Regions from separate parts of the Streptomyces sp. NBC_00316 genome, predicted to be linked through region 1. Evidence: riboswitches for the same ligand, from Rfam matches in the RefSeq annotation. Region 1 holds a riboswitch; each other region holds the start of a gene.
The links. A riboswitch is a leader RNA that binds a small molecule or an ion and turns the genes downstream of it on or off. The one in region 1 is predicted to bind cyclic di-AMP.
Positions count from the first base shown of each region.

Region 2: linked by a shared signal. The riboswitch ahead of OG878_RS23940 (transglycosylase family protein) and the one ahead of OG878_RS06205 (M23 family metallopeptidase) in region 1 are both predicted to bind cyclic di-AMP.
Region 3: linked by a shared signal. The riboswitch ahead of OG878_RS21245 (M23 family metallopeptidase) and the one ahead of OG878_RS06205 (M23 family metallopeptidase) in region 1 are both predicted to bind cyclic di-AMP.
Region 4: linked by a shared signal. The riboswitch ahead of OG878_RS16450 (C40 family peptidase) and the one ahead of OG878_RS06205 (M23 family metallopeptidase) in region 1 are both predicted to bind cyclic di-AMP.

Region 1 covers NZ_CP108023.1:1,374,798-1,379,648, forward strand. Annotated here, with positions in the region: gene OG878_RS06200 (SGNH/GDSL hydrolase family protein) at 1-687, opposite strand, end outside; gene OG878_RS06205 (M23 family metallopeptidase) at 858-1,727, opposite strand; cyclic di-AMP (ydaO/yuaA leader) riboswitch at 1,731-1,890, opposite strand; gene OG878_RS06210 (alpha-galactosidase) at 2,173-4,278, opposite strand; gene OG878_RS06215 (tyrosine-protein phosphatase) at 4,473-4,851, shown strand, end outside.
Region 2 covers NZ_CP108023.1:5,361,603-5,366,453, reverse strand. Annotated here, with positions in the region: gene eno (phosphopyruvate hydratase) at 1-440, opposite strand, end outside; gene OG878_RS23940 (transglycosylase family protein) at 722-1,432, opposite strand; cyclic di-AMP (ydaO/yuaA leader) riboswitch at 1,434-1,605, opposite strand; gene OG878_RS23935 (transglycosylase family protein) at 1,906-2,835, opposite strand; gene OG878_RS23930 (cytochrome P450 family protein) at 2,942-4,327, opposite strand; gene OG878_RS23925 (nucleoside triphosphate pyrophosphohydrolase) at 4,337-4,851, opposite strand, start outside.
Region 3 covers NZ_CP108023.1:4,775,591-4,780,441, forward strand. Annotated here, with positions in the region: gene OG878_RS21230 (SPFH domain-containing protein) at 1-459, shown strand, start outside; tRNA gene OG878_RS21235 (tRNA-Met) at 606-679, shown strand; gene OG878_RS21240 (PP2C family protein-serine/threonine phosphatase) at 832-2,010, shown strand; cyclic di-AMP (ydaO/yuaA leader) riboswitch at 2,281-2,433, shown strand; gene OG878_RS21245 (M23 family metallopeptidase) at 2,445-3,560, shown strand; gene OG878_RS21250 (aldo/keto reductase) at 3,737-4,681, shown strand; gene OG878_RS21255 (PrsW family intramembrane metalloprotease) at 4,686-4,851, opposite strand, start outside.
Region 4 covers NZ_CP108023.1:3,725,736-3,730,586, forward strand. Annotated here, with positions in the region: gene pcrA (DNA helicase PcrA) at 179-2,617, opposite strand; cyclic di-AMP (ydaO/yuaA leader) riboswitch at 2,890-3,054, shown strand; gene OG878_RS16450 (C40 family peptidase) at 3,053-4,210, shown strand; gene OG878_RS16455 (hypothetical protein) at 4,303-4,656, opposite strand.

The sequences.
Region 1 (4,851 bases):
CACATCGAGGCCGAGGACCTGGGCGGCGCGCAGCGCGACCCGGGTGTGTCCCTCGGGCGACAGATGGAGCCGGTCGTCGTCCCAGGCGCGCCTGTCCTGTACGGAACGGAGCGACCACAGGTCGAGGACCGGGCAGTCGTAGCGGTCGGCGATGGAGCGCACATGGGCGGTGTACGTGGCGATCTTGCCGCGCAGATGACGCAGCACGGGAACGCCGCGGGTGTCGAAGCCGGTGGTGACCATGACAGTGCCGACGGACCGGGTCAGTTCGGCGACCGCGCGCTCGAAGCGCTCGGCCACGTCGTCGGGGTCGGTGCCGGGCCGGATGATGTCATTGCCGCCCGCGCAGAAGCTCACCAGATCGGGGGCGAGTTCCTTGGCGCGCGGTACCTGCTCCTCGACGATCTGGTCGAGGAGGCGTCCGCGTACGGCGAGATTGGCGTACCGGAAATTCCCGTGAGCCGGACCGGTGGATCCATCGGTTCCGCCGGTGTCCGTCGCCGCATCGGGGTCGGGGAGCTGGTCCGCGAGAAGTACCGCGAAGCGGTCCGCCCAGCCGACGAAGGTTCCGTCCGGACCCAGGTCACCGACTCCCTCGGTGAAGCTGTCGCCAATCGCTGCGTACGACCCGATCGCGCCATACCGGTTACTGACGCCACGTTGATTTTTTCTCGAATCGTCTGCCACAAGGGCACATCCTGCACCGCCGAATGTGACCTACGCGACCGTAATAAGGGGTTGACGGGAGGTGACATAGACCACCCGGTCAGATTTTGGTAAAGGGGGAATAAGTGAAGGGGCGGTGCACCGCCGCGCACCGCCCCTTCACCCAGCCGTTCGGATCAGGCCCGATCGGATCAGACGTAGATGCCGTGCGAGGCCAGGTAGGCGACCGGGTCGATGTCCGAGCCGTACGCGGGGCCGGTGCGGACCTCGAAGTGCAGGTGCGGGCCGGTGACGTTGCCGGTGGCACCCGACAGGCCGACCTGCTGGCCGACGGTCACGGTCTGGCCCGCCGAGACGGAGAGCGAGGACAGGTGGCCGTACTGCGAGTAGCGGCCGTCGGCGTGCTTGATGACGACCTGGTTGCCGTACGCGCCGCCCCAGCCGGCGGTGACGACGGTGCCGGAGGTGATCGCCTTCACGCTGGTGCCGGTGGCGACCGGGAAGTCGATGCCGGTGTGGCTGCCGCTGGACCAGTTGGCGCCGGACGCACGGTAGTTGGTGGTGTGCTTGCCGGGCACCGGGTGGACGTAGCCGGAGCTGTTGCTCTCGCCGGCGGCGGCCGCGGGCTTGGGGGCGGCCGCAGGCTTGACGGCCGGCGCGGGGGCGGTCGACGGGGCCGCGGCGGACGCCGTGCCGCCGAGGGTCAGCTTCATGCCGGGGACGATCAGGCTCGGGTTCTCACCGATGACCGTGCGGTTGTCCTGGAACAGCTTCTGCCAGCCGCCCTCGACCTTCTGGTCGGCGGCGATCTTCGCCAGGTAGTCGCCGGAGACGACGGAGTACGTCCGGGTCTCGGCCTGCTTCTTCACGACCGGGGCGGCCGGGGCGGCGTTCACCGTGGCGGCGGACTTCGCGGCGGCGGGCACGGCCTGCTCCGCGGCGTGGGCACCGGTGGCGCCGAGCAGCGGAAGGGCGATGACGGCCCCGCCGGCGCCGGCGGCGGCGACGCCACGAGCGATGGTGCTGGACTTCGGACGGCGGTGCTTACCCGATATGGGCATGAAGTATTTCCTCTCCGGCGCCTGCGAGGTGAGCTGTCGGGTTAGGGCTGGAGATGCCCGGTCGCAGGTCGTGCGACTTCACCCCGAGCCGGCCGGATTTCCCGATCGGCGGCTTACCTGGTTCCCCCGCTCCTGCCACGCGATGAGTGGGTGTGAATTCCGGACGGCGGCAGGATTTGGCGGTCCATCCGGATTGACGGTGACCGTAAACGAGCGAGGACGGGCATAACAAGCCTCCGGTTCCGCAACGGAATCGACGCCGGGAAATCGGCGCGGAATTCCGGTCACACTCCGTGGATCAGGGATCTTGGAATTCCGCGCGGCAGACGGATTACCCACCCGCCGCGCCGCCACACACCGTCACGGATATGATCCCGCTCACGAGTCGCCGATCATCTCCCGTTTAAATGGGGCATGTTCCGCTAAATGCACCAATACGGACATGTCATGAACATTCTCCGCGGCGGAGTCTCAGCACCCGCGCGTCCAGGTCCCCCCGCAGCCCCGTGCGGAGCCCCTGATGAAGGAGCACGGAGCCGTGGTGGACCACCCCGGTGTCCACGCAGGTGTACGTCGCCGCGGCGTCGAGTCCGCGCAGCCGCAGGGCCGGTGGGCGCTCCCCGTACCTCTGCGCCTCCAGCCACATGAGCACCACCGTCTCGTCACCGTGCGTGTACTGCACCGCACTGAGACCGCCGCGCGGCGCACGCAGCCGGTACAGCGCCCCGTGCTGCACCACCGGGCGGATCTCCTTGTAGAGGTCCACCCAGCTCCGGGCCTCGGCCAGCTCCTCGTCGCTCCACTCGGTGAGATCCCCGCCGACTCCGAGCACCCCGACCATCGCGCTCACGAAACGGAAGCGCAGCGAGCTGACCCGGTTGTTGAGCTGGACGTTCGGGCTGTCGGTGACCCAGGCGGCCATCACCCGCGCCGGATGGATCTGCCCGAAGCCCTCCTGGATGGCGAGCCGGTCGAGCGGGTCGGTGTTGTCGGAGGTCCACACCTGGTCGGTACGGGCGAGGATCCCCAGGTCGATCCGGCCGCCGCCGCCCGAACAGGACTCGAAGGCGACACCGGGGTGGGCGGCCCGCAATCGGTCGATCAACGCGTACAACGCATCCACATGTGCGGTCCAGAGCCTTTGCGGATACTCCTCGCCCGGCCAGCCCGCATCGGAGAAACAGCGGTTGAAGTCCCATTTCACATAGTCGACCGGGGCACTGGAGAGCAGCGTGTCGAGCTGTTCCCACAGATAGGCCTGCACATCGCTCCGGGCGAGATTGAGCACCAGCTGATGACGGAACTCCGTCCGGGTCCGCCCGGGGAAGTGCTGCACCCAATCGGGGTGCGCGCGATACAGATCACTGTCGGCGTTGACCATTTCCGGTTCGACCCAGATACCGAACTGCATGCCGAGCGCGTGCACTTCGTCGGCGAGGGGCTTCAGCCCACCGGGGAACCGTTCGGGGTTCGGGGTCCAGTCCCCGAGTCCGGCCCGGTCGCTGGTGCGCCGCCCGAACCACGCGTCGTCCACCACGAACAGTTCGACGCCCATGGCCGCTGCACGGACTGCGAGGGCGCGCTGCTGGTCCTCCGCGATGTCGAAGCCGGTCGCCTCCCAGGAGTTGTAGAGCACCGGCCGCAGGCTCGCGGCATCCGGGACGACGTGGGCCAGCTGCCAGGCGTGCCAGGCCCGGCTCGCCCCGCCGAATCCTTCGGGGCTCCACAGGCCGGCGAACACGGGCGTGGTGTACGTCTCCCCCGGTGCGAGCCGCAGCAGCCCGGACTCGTCGTATCCGGCCCCGCCGGTGATCTGCACGAGCCCGTCGGGCAGCTGCTGCACGGCGATCCGCCACGACCCGGACCAGGCGAGCGCACAGCCGTACACCTCGCCGTGCTCCTCGGTGGCGGCTGCGTCCGCGTCGAGCGCCACCCAGGGCAGGGCCTGGTGCCCGGTGTGGCCGCGCCTGCTGGAGAGGACCTTCTCGCCGTAGGTCAGCTCCGATCGCACGAGCTGCGTCTCCGCCGCCCAGCGCCCGTGCAGATGGCTGAGGCGCCAGCCGTCGCGCGCGGGCAGGGTCCAGGCGGCCGCGTCGGCGCGCAGCAGCTCCAGCGGCGGCCCGTCGGGGCCGGCATGGGTGACGGTGGCCCAGCGCTCGATCACATCGGAGTCGTCCCGCATCCGGTAGTGGAGCGTGAGATCGAGCCGCTGCACGGAGTCCGAGAACGCGATACGGAGCTCTTCGCCGTCCACCACGGCCCCGGCGAAGGCCCATTCGGTACCGCGGACCGCGGGGGTGCGTACGGAGAGGGCGGGCCGGACGAACCGGGGGCCGCCCTCCACCGGATACTCCTCACGGCCGTCCAGCGGCGACTCGAAGCCCCGCGCGGGCGGCTCCGGCGCGGCGGCGAGGGTCTCGGCGGCCGCGAGCGAGATGCGAGGCCCCCAGTGCAGATGCAGCAGTTCGTCCCGGTCGGTCAGATGCAGTGCGTAGCTGCCCGCCGCCCCGGTCAGCAGCCAGGTCCGGCCCGTGCCACCCGTCTCGATCATCCCGCCCCCACATTCACACAGTTCCGCACATCATCGAGCGCCTGCAGGTGGCCGGGCAACGCCTGCGCAGTGGGAATTCAGCGGCGTCCCGGCGGAGAACAGCCAAGATGATTGGCTGAGGAATCGATGTCGTATCGTCGCGGGAGTGACCTCGCCGGCGAGCCGCGCCGACGTCAGACACTCCAGGAGCCACCGTGACGCAGCAGGTGCCGCAGGTCCCGTCGACGGAACCCGAACTGGCAGGCGTGCGCAACTTCCGCGACGTGGGCGGACTGCCGACCGTGGACGGCCGCCGGGTGCGGTACGGACGGCTCTTCCGCAGCGGCCACCTCGCGCACGCCACCGACGAGGACGCGGCTTTCCTCGCCGGCCTCGGGCTGCACACGATCTTCGACTTCCGCAATGCGGCGGACCACCGGCTCGACGGCCTGGACGTGGAGCTGCCGGGCGTGCGGAACGTGAGCATCCCGCTCTCGGACCCGGCCGACGGCGCCGAGTTCTGGCGGATGGTCCGCGACGGCGACATCGCGCAGCTGCGCACGATCCTCGGCGACGGCAAGGGCGCGGCCCGGA
Region 2 (4,851 bases), 4.0 Mb from region 1:
ATCATCGGGACGGGCAGCAGGTGCGCGTTCGGGCCACCGAGGTAGCGGAACAGCGGCAGGTCCGATGCCTCGGAGGCGGCGTGCGCGACGGCCAGCGAGACGCCGAGGATCGCGTTGGCGCCGAGCGAGCCCTTGTTCTCGGTGGCGTCCAGGTCGAACATGGCCTGGTCGATCAGCCGCTGCTCGGTCGCGTCGTAGCCGACGAGCTCCGGGCCGATCTGCTCGATCACGGCGAGGACGGCCTTCTCGACGCCCTTGCCCTGGTAGCGGTTGGGGTCACCGTCGCGAAGCTCAATGGCCTCGAACGCACCGGTGGAGGCGCCGGACGGAACGGCAGCACGGCCCGTGCTGCCGTCGTCGAGGCCGACCTCGACCTCGACCGTGGGGTTTCCGCGGGAGTCGAGGATTTCCCGGGCTACGACGACGTCGATGGACGGCACGAGGCATCTCCTTCTGGGATATGACGCTGTTTGTGCAGGGTCGCTTTGGCCTTGCGACAAGAGCCTAACCGTCCCGGACCACTGCGTTCGGCGACCGCCCGACTCCTGGGACGAAAAAGGACCCAAGGGCCCCCATAGGCGGACAAAGATCAAGAAATCTACTGGCCGGTAACTACAACAGGTGAACGGAGAGCGCAGAAACCCCGGCCCGGCGCGTACGGGGGAATCCGCGCCGGGTCGGGGTGCTCAGGGAGAGGAGAGCCCTCTTCTGCAGGGTCGTACTACTTCGTCAGGTGGAGCTGCTGACCCGGGTAGATCAGGTCGGCGTCCTCGACGATGTTCTTGTTGAGCTTGAACAGCTGCTGCCAGCCGCCCTTGACCTTGTGCGCCGCGGCGATCTTGCTGAGCGAGTCGCCGGACTTGACGGTGTACTCACCGTCGCCCTTCGCGACCTTCTCGCCGGCCGGCGTGGTGACGGTCTTCCTGGCCGCGGTGCCGCGGTCCGAGCGGGAGGCGGCGGGGGCTTCGGTGTGCTCGGCGGGCTTCGGCGCGGCCGGCTTCGACTGCGCGGCCGGGGTGCTCTGCGTCGCGCCGGTGTCGACACCCGGGTCGACACCGTCGTTGGTGAGGTTGCCCGCACCCGCACAGGACCAGGCGCCCGGGCCCTGCATGTCGAGGAGCACCTCGGCGGTGGCGATCTGCTGGGCCTTGGTGGCCAGGTCGGCCCGCGGGGCGTACTTCGTACCGCCGGCGGCGGCCCAGCTGGACTGCGAGAACTGCAGGCCGCCGTAGTAGCCGTTGCCGGTGTTGATGGACCAGTTGCCACCGGACTCGCACTGGGCGACGGCGTCCCACGTGGCGACGGACGCGGCGGAGGCGTTGGTCGCACCCATCAGGGGAACGGCGATGGCGGCACCGGCAACACCCGCGAGCGTGGCGACACGGACGGCCTTGGACGGGCGACGGTGCTTGCCCTTGCTGTTCAGCAGCATGGAATCTCCTCACCGACGCCTACGAGGTGAGCTGTCGGGTTCGGGCCTAGTGAGTTGCCCGGTCGCACGTCCTGGCGTGCGACTTCACCCCGAGCCGATGCTGACGGTCTTTCGACCATCGGCCCCGGCGGCTTACCTGGGTCCCCCGCTCCTGCCTACGGCGCTTTACGCGTCTGTTCCCTTCGACCGACGGCAGGATTCGGCGTGACGATCGACGGGGCCCGCGGTGCGAGCAGTTCCGACCGTAAACATAGGCAACCCCCATATTCAAAGATGGACATACCGGACAATCAACCCTTACTTGCATCCGGCTCGTCATCGTTTTCGCAGGTCGGGGGCGATGCGGACGGACTCCGCAGATGCGACACGCCAGTTGACGCAAAGAGACCCATGTCTCACTTACGCATAAGCGGACATAGGCCTCTGAACTACCCCTATTTTGGGGGCATTTTTAGCTGTTGATCAGACCGGTCTCAGTTCACCTTCACATCGAGAGCGAGGCTCTGGCCAGGGAGAATGAGGTTCGGGTCGGCGCCGACGGCGTCCTTGTTCACCTCATAGAGCGCGGGCCACCCGCCGGGGACGTGATGTGCATCAGCAATCGCCCACAAGTTGTCGCCGGGCCGCACCTCGTAGGAGCCGTCGGCCGCCGGGGCGCCTGCGTCACGCCCCTCGCTGTCCCCGCGGGAAGCATGGCGGCCCGACTCCCGGCCGTTGCCCGCCCCTGTGTCCTGGCCCACTTCGGAGGCCGGCGCGCCGCGGTGCTTGCCGCTCGACTCACCGCCGAAAGAGTCCGAGGAATCAGAGGAGTCGGTCGATTCGGAGTAATCGGATGAATCAGATGTATCGGACGTCGATTCGCTCGACTTCTTGTCCGATGCCTTGCCCGACGACTTCTTCGAGGCGCTCTCCGACGCCTTGGTGGACGACTTCGCACCGTCCGACGCGCTCACCCCGCCGGACTCCTGCGCGCCCTCGGTCGGTTCGGCCGACGGCACGGTGCCCGGGTCGACGCCCGGCAGCGCCCCGTCCACCGTGAGGCCGGAGATCACCGCACAGCTGGGCCACGCCTTCGGCCCCTTGTCGTCCAGGACCTTCTCGGCGATCGCTATCTGCTGCGAGCGGCTGGCGAGGTCGGCACGCGGGGCGTACGCCTCACCTCCGTACGACTTCCAGGCGTCCTGGGAGAACTGGAGACCGCCGTAGAAGCCGTTGCCGAGGTCGGCACTCCACATGCCGCCGCTCTCGCACTCGGCGACCCGGTCCCAGGTCGTGGCGTCGGCCGCGTGTGCACCGGCCGCGCCGAGCAGCGGGATGGCGATGGCCGAGCCGGTCACGCCTGCGGCGACGACGATGGCGGGTGCCTGACGAGGGCGACGGTGCCTGCCGTTCGCGGAGCCCATGGGAGTGCCTTCCGTGTGACTGACAAAGTGACGGGTGCGTCGAACGGTGAACGTATCCGCAGTCGAACGCTTGTCACAAGTCGATGCAGCACAGATCACGTGAAAGTCACGGAGTTGACAGCGAGTCACCTTCGTCGCAGCGATGTCCGGGTTCGAACTCCACGGGAAGAGTGCGCAGTCCGCGCATGATGAGCCCACCGCGCCAGCGCAAATCGGTAGGTTCCCCTGCAAGCCGCAGGTCAGGCAGGCGTCTCAACAGCGTGGCGAGGGCCGCCTGGCCCTCCAGCCGGGCGAGCGGCGCCCCCAGACAGTAGTGGATGCCGTGCCCGTAGCCGAGGTGCTGATTGTCACGCCGGGCGAGGTCGAGCGTGTCGGGGTCCGCGAACCTTTCCGGGTCCCGGTCGGCGGCGGCGAGCACCACCAGTACGGGGTCGCCCGTCGCGATCCGCTGCCCGCCGAGCCTGAGCGGTTCGGTGGCGAACCGCCAGGTCGCCAGCTCCACCGGGCCGTCGTAGCGCAGCAGTTCCTCGATGCCGGTCTCCAGCAGCCCCGTCTCCCCGGCATCCAGCGAGCGCTGCAGCCGCTCCCGCTGCCCGGGGTTGCGCAGCAGGGCGTACACCCCGTTGCCGATGAGGTTGACCGTCGTCTCGAACCCCGCGAAGAGAAGGATGAAGGCCATGGCGGCGGCCTCGTTCTCGGTGAGGTGCTCGCCGTGGTCGCTGGCCCGGATCAGCCCCGAGATCAGATCGTCGCCGGGGTTCTCCCTTTTGCGGTGGATCAGTTCGGCGAGATAGCCGCGCATCTTCTTGACCGACCGGGCCACACCGCCGCGCGGCCCGCCGCCGTGGCGGATCATCATGCCCGCCCAGTCCCGGAAGTCGTCCTGGTCCTCGCGCGGCACGCCGAGCAGATCGCAGATCGCGTAGATCGGGAGCGGGAACGCGAAGTCATGAATGAGGTCCGCGCTCCCCTCCTCGATGAAGTTGTCGATGAGGCGGTCCGTCAGCTCCTGCACACGCGGCGCGAACTCCGCGACGCGGCGGGGCGTGAACGCCTTCGAGACCAGGCGGCGCAGCCGGGTGTGGTCGGGCGGGTCGATGTTCAGCAGATGCGTCATCAGCTCCGCCTTGCGCTCGCCCGGGATGCCGGTCTTCCCCTTGGCATGCGCCGGCTCGGCGTGGTGCGCCGGGTTCTTGGAGAGGCGGGTGTCGGCGAGTGCCTGCCGGGCGTCCGCGTACCGCGTCACGAGCCACGCCTCGACCCCGCTGGGCAGCGCGGTGCGGTGCACCGGGCTGTGCTCGCGCAGCCAGGCGTAGGCCGGGTACGGATCGGTGGCGAACTCCCAGGTGAAGAGTTCGGGCGCACCGGGAGGGGCGCCGGCGGGGCGATCGGCAGGGCAGCCGGCGGCGTTGCCTGCAGACCGCTCGGCGGGGCTGTCTGCGGAGCTGCCGGTGGGCCGGTCTGCGGGGCTGTCGGCGGGGCTGTCGTTCACCCCCTGACGTTATCCGTTGGCCTCCGCGGCAAGAATCGCGTCCCGGTAGGCACGGCCCGCTGCGCGCAGGGCGGCCTCGGGGTCGGTGCCGTCCCGTTCCGCGCGTACGGCGAGGGCGAGGAGCTCGTACCCGATGCCGTCGCCCGTGGGGAGCGCCACATCGAGTCCCGCGGTACGCACCCGCCCGGCCAGCTTCGCCGCCAGCGCCAGACCGGGCTGGCCGAGCGGCACGCCCTCGGTGACCGATGCGCGCTGCTTCTCGATGGCCTTGGTGCGCAGCCAGTGCGCGTGCACGTCCTCCGGGGTCTCGGCGGTCTCGTCGCCGAAGACATGCGGATGGCGGTGGATCAGCTTCTCGACGAGGGTGGCCGCGACGTCGTCGACAGAGAACGGCGCGTCCTCGTCCTCCTCCGCGATCCTGGCGTGGAAGACGACCTGGAGCAGTACGTCGCCGAGTTCCTCTCGCAGCTCGTCGCGGTCGCCGTCCTCGATCGCCTCGACCAGTTCGTACGCCTCCTCGATGG
Region 3 (4,851 bases), 3.4 Mb from region 1:
GCCCTGGCGGAGCGCCAGGCCGCGCTGGCCGCACAGCGGCTGGAGGCGGAGGTCAGGCGTCCGGCGGACGCCGAGGCGTACCGGCAGCGCACGCTCGCCGAGGCCGCCCGGGACCGGGCGAAGTTCCAGGCCGACGGCAATGCGTACACCGAGCGGACCCTCGCCCAGGCGCAGGCCGACGCCAACACCGCCCGCGCCGCCTCGCTCCGGGACGGAAACCAGGAGCTGATCGCGGCCAACCGCATCGTGGAGAACCTGCCGGCGCTGGCGGACGCGGCGGCCCGCGGGATGAAGGGCGCCGACCTCACCGTGCTCAACGGCACCAACGGGGTCAACGAGATGGCGGCGGGCGTGGTCGGTCAGGGGCTGGCCATCCTCCACGCGCTCCAGCGCAGCACGGGGGCGGGAGCGGGTGCGGTCAACGGGAAGCAGACGCCGCGCATCACCGAATCGAAGTGACCGGGGACCGGCTCCGGGCCGGGTTCGGCAGGGCCTGGGGCGGGCCGGGACGGACAGGATCTCGTGCCCGGGGGCCGGGCGGTTCGGCACTCATTCCTCAATTGGTCAGCAGCCCGTCCCGGATGGCGTAGAGTTGTGTTCACCGACGCGGGGTGGAGCAGCTCGGTAGCTCGCTGGGCTCATAACCCAGAGGTCGCAGGTTCAAATCCTGTCCCCGCTACTGAAATGTCAGGCCCGGCACGCAGCGAGCGTGCCGGGCCTGACGTGTATGTGTCCTCTCCCCCCATTGGCCGACGAGGAGTCGCCGCGTGAGGCCGCTCCGGCGAACCTGGGAGGTCACAGGGCGCACCGGGCAGGAGAACACAGGTGGGGATGGCGGAGAGGCCGAGCGGTGCGCGGGCCCTGGGCGACGGCTGGGCCTGGCAGTTCGTCCGCACGCTGCCGGTCCTGATGATCGTCGGCGGGCTGCTGTTCGACTACTTCACGCCGCCGGCCTTCACCGCCGTGCCGCTGTTCGTGGCGGCCCCGTTGATCGCCGCCCCGTTCGTCTCGCTGGCCGGCACCGTCCGTACCGGCGCGGCCGCGGTCCTCGCCATCGTCGCGCTGCGGACGGCCAGTGGCACGCTGATGCACGTCGTGCCGGTCATCGAGTTCTTCACCGTGCTCACGGTCTCGATCCTCGCCGTCGTCATCAACGGGGTGGTACGGCACAGCAATGAGCAGCTGGCCTCGGCGCGGTTCATCGCGGAGACCGCCATGCGGGCCGTGCTGCCGGCCCCCATGGACCGGATCGGGGGGCTCCGCGTCGCGGCGCGGTACGAGGCGGCCCAGGCGGACGAGTACGTCGGCGGCGACCTGTTCGCCGTGGCCGAGAGTCCGCACGGGGTGCGGCTCGTGGTCGGGGACGTGCGCGGCAAGGGGCTCCAGGCGGTCGAGGCGGTGGCCGTGATCATCGGTGCGTTCCGGGAGGCCGCCGAGCAGGAGGACTCGCTGGAGTGCGTGGCGCAGCGGCTGGAACGGGCGCTGGCGCGGGAGGGGGCGCGGCAGCGCGGTATCGATCCGGTCGAGGGGTTCGTGACCGCCGTGCTCGCCGAGATCCCGCCCGGCGCGGCCGAGGTGCGGATCGTCAACCGCGGCCACCCCGAGCCCATTCTGATCCACCCCGACGGCACACTGGACGTGCTGGTGCCGTCGGTGCCCGCGCTGCCGCTCGGCATGGACCTGGGGGTGTGGCCGGACCGGGCCGACGTATGGGGTCTGGCCGCCGGTGCGACGCTGCTCGCCTTCACGGACGGGCTCTCCGAGGCCCGAGACCCGCAAGGGGTCTTCTACGATCCGGCGGCCCGGCTGCGCGGCCGGATCTTTCCCGGGCCCGAGGAGCTGCTGTCCGCGCTCTCCGACGACGTGCGGCTGCACACCGGTGGCAAGTCCACCGACGACATGGCGCTGCTCGCTGTCGAGCGCCCCGCGGAGGGGCAGCCGGAGCGGCGGACGACGGTGAAGATCGTGGGACGTGATGCGCGTGCGAGCGAAGGAAATCCGAGCCGGTGAGAAGACTCGGCCGAGCCGGTGAGAGGGCTGTGCGGGCCGATGCCACTGTCCGTGACCGAAGGACGCCGCTCCGCATAACATTTGACGCAACGTCAGAAACCGGGTAATGACTGAGAGGCGATCAACTCGCCCGATTCCGCCCGATTGTGTCCCGTAAAGTCCAGGCCAAGGCCGTCAACGATCAGTGGGAACGGCTTGGAATCGGGCCCGTGTGTCTATTAACGTTCGATAACGCAGCGCGGTTGTCCCAGCCGTCGTCAGTGGCGGCACCGTGCGCGAGCGCCGAATTCCGCAAGGGAACCGGGGAACCACCTACATGGGGTGAATCGGACACCTGTGTCTCGTGAGAGGCAGAGGGATCCGTAGGAGACCTTCCTGCTCCGAACCCGTCAGCTAACCCGGTAGGCGAGAAGGAAGGAAAGGAGTGCGCCCCCGTGGCGTCCAACAAGCCTGCCCCCGAAGCCCCCTCCCGGTTCGGCTCCGACTTCGCGAGCGAGTACGGAAACGACCGGAGAACCGAATTCGGCGCCGAGTTCACCACTGACCTCGCGGCCGACGGCTTCGGTGAGAGTGACCGGTCCTGGGAGGAATGGAATCCCACCGAGGAGTCCGTCCGCCCCGTGCGCGGCAGGCATCGCGTCGCCAAGCAGCGCAACGGACTCGCCCGCAGCTCCACGGTGCTCGGAGTCGGCGTCATCGCGGCCGTCGGCGCGGGTGGCATGGCCACCGCGCAGAGCAAGCCGCCGGTCTCCATCTCCCTTCCCGACTCCCTCGCGGACAACCTCCCCGATGCCAAGTCCCTTCCCGGCGTAGGCAGTCTGTTCGCCGACGACTCCGTCGACCAGGCGAAGGCCGCAGACTCCGCGGCCCCGCTCACCAGCGCCGGCATCACCACCGCCGAGGCCGAGCAGGGCGCCACCGACGCCGGCGAGGCACTGCGCGCCCGCATCCTCCAGCAGGCCGAGCAGCAGCAGAACGCCGCCGACGCGGAGGCCAAGGCCGCCGAGGAGAAGGCCGCTGCCGAGAAGGCCGCCGCCGAGGCCAAGGCGAAGCAGGACGCCGCGGAGGCCAAGGCCGCCGCCGAGAAGAAGAAGGCGGAGGAAGCCGCGAAGGCGAAGGCCGAGGCCGAACGGATCGCCAAGCTCGCCGCCTCCTACACCATCCCCACCTCCTCGTACACGATCACCTCGACCTTCGGTGAAGCCGGTTCGATGTGGTCCTCCGGCTACCACACCGGCCTCGATTTCGCGGCGCCCACCGGCACCCCGATCAAGGCCGTCCACACCGGCACCATCAAGTCGGCGGGCTGGTCCGGCTCGTACGGCTACCGCACGGTCCTGGAGCTGGAGGACGGTACGGAGCTGTGGTTCTGCCACCAGTCGTCGATCGACGTCACCGTCGGCCAGAAGGTCACCACCGGTGACACCATCGGCCGCGTCGGCGCCACCGGCAATGTCACCGGGCCCCACCTCCACCTGGAGGTCCACACCCCGGCCGGGACCGGCATCGACCCGATGACCTGGCTGCGCGACAAGGGCCTCACCGTCTGAGCCCGCGCCGGTTCCCCGGCACCCGAACCCCGGCAGTCCTGACGCTCACCCCCCGACGTCAGGGCTGCCGGTCCGGTTTTCGCGGGTCCCGGCGCCTCGCCCTCGCGGGCGGGATGCCGGCTGTGTACATGCCCTCTGCATGGAATAGCGGGCGCGGTGGAATTCGTTGATCCACTATGACTTCTTTCCGTAAGCTCGGCTCTTCCGACCTTCAGGTCTTCCCGCTCGCCCTCGGTGGCAACGTCTTCGGCTGGACCGCCGACGAGGCGCAGTCGTTCGCCGTGCTCGACGCCTACGCCGCGGCGGGCGGCAACTTCATCGACACCGCCGACGCGTACTCCGCCTGGGTCCCGGGCAACGAGGGCGGCGAGTCGGAGACGATCATCGGCAAGTGGCTCGCCGCCCGCGGCAACCGCTCCGACGTCGTCGTCGCCACCAAGGTGGGCTCCCACCCCGCATACAAGGGACTCTCCGCCACGACCATCAAGGCCGCGGCCGAGGAATCGCTGCGCCGGCTCGGCACCGACCACATCGACCTCTACTACACGCACTTCGACGACGAGACCGTCCCGGTCGAGGAGATCATCACCGCCCTCGACCGGCTGGTGAAGGACGGCAAGGTGCGCGCCATCGCCGCTTCCAACATCAGCCCGGAGCGGCTCCAGGCCTCCCTGGACTTCTCGGAACGCGAGGGGCTCGCCCGGTACGTCGCGCTGCAGCCGCACTACAACCTGGTCTCCCGCGACACCTACGAGGGCGAGCTCCAGGAGACGGCCGCCCGCGCCGGGCTCGCCGCCGTCCCGTACTTCGCCCTGGCTTCGGGCTTCCTCACCGGCAAGTACCGCCCGGGTGCGTCGGTGGAGAGCGCCCGCGCCGAAAAGGCCGGCCAGCACCTGGAGTCGGAGCGGGGGCAGAAGGTCCTGGCCGCACTCGACAAGGTCGCCAAGGAGCGCGACGCCGAGATCGCGACGGTCGCCCTGGCCTGGCTCGCCGCCCAGCCGACCGTTGCCGCGCCGATCGCCTCGGCCCGCACGGTCGAGCAGATGCCCGCCCTGGTGGCCGTCGCCGGCCTTCAGCTGACCGAGCAGGAGCTGGCGGAACTCACCGGAGCGTCCGCCTGAGTCCCTACCAGGAGCGCCCGGGCGGTCGGCTGCCGTAGGGCGGCCGGGTGTGGGGCGGCAGATACGGGGAGGGGCCGTAGCCGCCGTACTGCTGGTGCGGGGCCGGTCCCGGGACCGGCCCCGGGGGCATGTACCGGGGGCGCAGGCGACCCGATGCCTGCGCCGCGTAC
Region 4 (4,851 bases), 2.4 Mb from region 1:
GCCGCATCTCCTGCCGCCGGGGCGGCTTCCGCCCTAGGGGCCTCTCGTTTGGATCATGCTGGGCTCGCGGGGGCCGGCATGCACATCTGCCGCGTTGTCGTCAGTCACCGACGCTCCGCCTTGCAGCTGCACGCACCAGCCCCCGCTCCCTGATCCAGCCTGATCCAAACAAAAGACCCTAGAGCTTCTCCACCGGCGCGTACCGCAGCAGCAGCTTCTTCGGCCGCTCGTCCCCGAAGTCGACCGTCGCCTTCGCCTGGTCGCCGACCCCCTCGACCGCCGTCACCGTGCCCAGCCCGAACTGGTCGTGCGTGACCCGGTCCCCGACCGCCAGCGTGATCGTCGGCTTGTCCGAGGTGCGCCGGGTCGCGAAGCCCGAGGGGCCCGAGCGCGAGCGCGACGAGGACAGCGACGACGTGATCCCCGAGGTCGGTCCGGCCGGGGCCGCCATCGGTCCGGTCCGCTTCCACTGCAGATGCCGGTCCGGGATCTCCTCGAGGAACCGCGACGGCGGGTTGTACGAGGGCTGCCCCCACGCACTGCGCATCGCCGCCCGGGTCAGGTACAGGCGCTCACGGGCCCGGGTGATTCCGACGTACGCGAGACGCCGCTCCTCCTCCAGCTCCTTGACCTGCCCGAGCGCCCGCATGTGCGGGAAGACGCCGTCCTCCATGCCGGTCAGGAACACCACCGGGAATTCGAGGCCCTTCGCGGTGTGCAGTGTCATCAGCGTGATGACGCCGGAGCCGTCCGTGTCCTCGTCGGGGATCTGGTCGGAGTCGGCGACGAGTGCGACCTTCTCCAGGAATTCGGCCAGCGTGCCCGCGCCCTCCTCCTCGCCCCGCTCCTGCTCGAATTCGAGGGCGACGGCGGCGAGTTCCTGAAGGTTCTCGATGCGGGTCTCGTCCTGCGGGTCGGTGGATGCCTGGAGCTCCGCGAGATAGCCGGTCCGCTCCAGGACGGCCTCCAGCACCACTGCGGGGCCCGCGCCGGACTCCACGATCGTGCGGAGTTCCTCCATCAGCGTGTTGAACCGCTTGACGGCGTTCGCCGACCGGGCCGCCATACCGTACGCCTCGTCGACGCGGCGCAGCGCCTGCGGGAACGTGATCTTCTCGCGCAGCGACAGTGCGTCGATCATCGCCTCGGCGCGGTCGCCGATGCCGCGCTTCGGCACGTTCAGAATGCGGCGCAGCGGGACGGTGTCCTCGGGGTTGGCGAGGACTCGGAGGTAGGCCAGGACGTCCCGGACCTCCTTGCGCTCGTAGAAGCGCACGCCGCCGACGACCTTGTAGGGCAGGCCGACGCGGATGAAGATCTCCTCGAAGACGCGGGACTGCGCGTTCGTCCGGTAGAAGATGGCGACGTCTCCGGCCTTGGCGTCGCCCGCGTCGGTCAGCCGGTCGATCTCGTCGGCGACGAACTGCGCCTCGTCGTGCTCGGTGTCGGCGACGTAGCCGGTGATCCTGGCGCCCTCGCCCGCATTCGTCCAGAGGTTCTTGGGACGGCGGCTCTCGTTGCGTTCGATGACCGCGTTGGCCGCGGAGAGGATCGTCTGCGTGGAGCGGTAGTTCTGCTCCAGCAGGATCGTCGTCGCGTTCGGGTAGTCCTCCTCGAACTGGAGGATGTTGCGGATGGTCGCGCCGCGGAAGGCGTAGATCGACTGGTCCGCGTCACCCACGACACACAGCTCGGCCGGGGCGTCGGCCGGTCCGGCCGGGCCCACCAGTTCGCGTACGAGCGTGTACTGCGCGTGGTTGGTGTCCTGGTACTCGTCGACGAGGACGTGCCGGAAGCGGCGGCGGTAGTGCTCGGCGACATCGGGGAACGCCTGGAGCAGGTGGACCGTCGTCATGATGATGTCGTCGAAGTCCAGTGCGTTGGCCTCGCGCAGCCGGGACTGGTACATCGCGTAGGCCTGGGCGAGCGTCTTCTCGAAGCCGTCCGCGGCCTGACCGGCGAAGGTCTCCTCGTCGATCAGCTCGTTCTTCAGGTTCGAGACCTTCGCCGTGAACGCCTTCGGCGGGAAGCGCTTCGGGTCGAGGTCCAGATCGCGGCAGACCAGGGCCATCAGCCGCTTGGAGTCGGCGGCGTCGTAGATCGAGAAGGACGAGGTGAAGCCGAGCTTCTTCGACTCGCGGCGCAGGATCCGTACGCACGCGCTGTGGAACGTCATGACCCACATCGCGTTCGCCCGCGGTCCGACGAGCTGCTCGACGCGCTCCTTCATCTCGCCCGCGGCCTTGTTGGTGAAGGTGATCGCCAGGATCTGGCCGGGGTGCACCCCGCGCTCGGCCAGCAGATGGGCGATGCGGTGGGTGAGCACCCGGGTCTTGCCGGAGCCGGCTCCGGCGACGATGAGCAGCGGTGACCCCGCATGCACGACGGCGGCGCGCTGCTCGGTGTTCAGCCCGTCGAGAAGGGCGGCAGCGTCGATGACGGGGCGGTGGGCGCCGTCCCGGTAGTACGCGTCCCGGGGTGGCGGGGGCGCGTCGAATACGCCCGCGAAGAGGTCCTCCGGCACCGCTTCGGGTGCGGAGTCCTCGGGGGGCGGCGGGGGCTCTTCCTCCGAGTGCTGGAGGCCGGCCAGGAAGCTGTCGTCAAAGAGGCTGCTCATCGCTTGACGAGTCTAGGCCGCCGCACCGACACCGTGCGGGCCGCATGGTGAAGCACGGTGCGTACACGGGCGGACGTGCGAGCACGTACGGAGATCGTCCGGCCACGTCCCGTAAGGGAAGGACGGGCTGCCGGGCCCGTACCGCCGCCCCGTCGCCAAGGTCACGAAAATGTATCGGGCATATCGAACATCAACCTTCACAGCAGCACCATGGGTTGGCTAGCGTGCTCCGACGGGCGGCCCGTCCTCCCTTGAGGCGATCCACGCCGAAACGGGCACCCGCGCCGAATCCGGGCTGCCTTCACGGGAGTTCGGAACCGGGGACCCATACGCACAACCGGGGTGAATCGGTCCATGTCCCCACTCGGACCGTAGGGCAGCCTTCCGTTCCGCCCGAACCCGACAGCTAACCCGGTAGGCGGTCCACGGAAGGAGATGCCTGCCTTGGCGTCGCACCGCAAACCGCGCACCCGGGTGCGCAGCACCACCCCCGCTGTCGGACTCACGACGGCCGCTCTGGCAGGTGTGACCCTGCTGTCCACACAGAGCGCCACGGCCGCCCCGGCCTCGCCGAAGCCCAGCATCGAGGATGTGCAGAAGAAGGTCGACGACCTCTACCGGCAGGCGGGCACCGCGACCCAGAAGTACAACCAGGCGAAGGAGGCCTCCACCGCACAGCGGGGCAAGGTCGACGCCCTGCTGGACGATGTGGCCAGGCGTGCCGACAAGCTGAACGAAGCCCGCAGGGAACTCGGCAACTACGCGGCTGCGCAGTACCGCACCGGCTCCATCGCGCCGACCGCCACCTTCTTCCTGGCCGACGACCCGCAGTCGTACTTCGACCAGAACCAGCTGATGGACCGGATGGCGGGCCGGCAGCAGAAGGCCGTCACGGACTTCCGTACGCAGCAGGCCGCGGCGTCGAAGAAGCGGGCGGAGGCGGTGACGAGCCTGGAGGCGCTCACCGAGTCGCAGGACACCTTGCGGACCAGCAAGGAGAACGTCCAGAAGAAGCTGGGCGAGGCGCGCGCGATGCTGTCGAAGCTGACGGCCGAGGAGAAGGCGCGGCTCGCGGCGCTGGAGCGCAAGAAGGAGGCGGAGGCCAAGCGCAAGGCGGAGGAACTCGCCCGTCAGCAGGCCGAGGCGAAGCGCAAGGCGGACGAGGCGGCGCAGCAGGCCGCATCCGGCAGCGGCACGGGGACGAGCACCGGGACCGGTTCGGGCAGCAGCACCACCACGACGACGACGAAGGGGGAGAAGGCCCTCGCCTTCGCCCGCTCCCAGATGGGCAAGCCGTACGTCTGGGGTGCCACCGGCCCCTCCTCGTACGACTGCTCGGGACTGACCCAGGCCGCCTGGAAGGCCGCGGGCGTCGACATACCGCGCACCACCTGGGACCAGGTCGAGATCGGCACCCGGATCGCGACGGCGGATCTGCAGCCGGGCGACCTCGTCTTCTTCTACGACGACATCAGCCACGTCGGCATCTACGAGGGGGACGGCATGATGGTCCACGCCCCGAAGCCGGGGGCGAACGTCCGCGAGGAGTCGATCTACTACATGCCGATCTACGGCAGCGTGCGGCCCGCCTAGCACGCTCCCCGCAGCGCGGATCCATGCGCTTCATGCGACGAGCCCCTTCGGAAGGATCCGCAGGGGCTCGTCCGTCGGCCGGGAGGACCGGCTCAGGTCCAGAGCGTCGCAATGAAGATGTTGGCGACCGTCAGCCCGCCGACCGCCGCGAAGACGCCCTTCTCGACCTTCTCCTCGTCCCGCTTGACGTAGACCAGCGCGAGGATCACGACCAGGACCGCGAGCTTCACGCCGATCTTGATGTTGTTGACCGGGTGGTCGTCCGCCTGGTTGAGCCCGACCAGCACGACACCGGTGACCAGCATGGTCAGCGCACCGTGCAGCATCGCCGGGACGAAGCGCGCCGTGCCGGCACCCATCGCCTTCATCTGGGTCAGGAAGCCGCCCAGCAGGGAGGCGATACCGATGATGTGCAGCGCGACGAAGACATTGATGAGTACGTCCATGGGGCCGCAGCCTAGCCGGGGCCATATCACCACTCTTCGGCGAGGTGGGGTCTCCTCGGCATTTCAGTCGGGCCTGCACCGGCTGTCTGAACCCGGTGCGGTTTTCCCGGTCACTCGAGGACATCGCCTCGCCAAATTCAGGCAATAGCAGTCATTACGTCTCTCCTCCCTGTCCCGGGTTTAGCGTCCCTATCC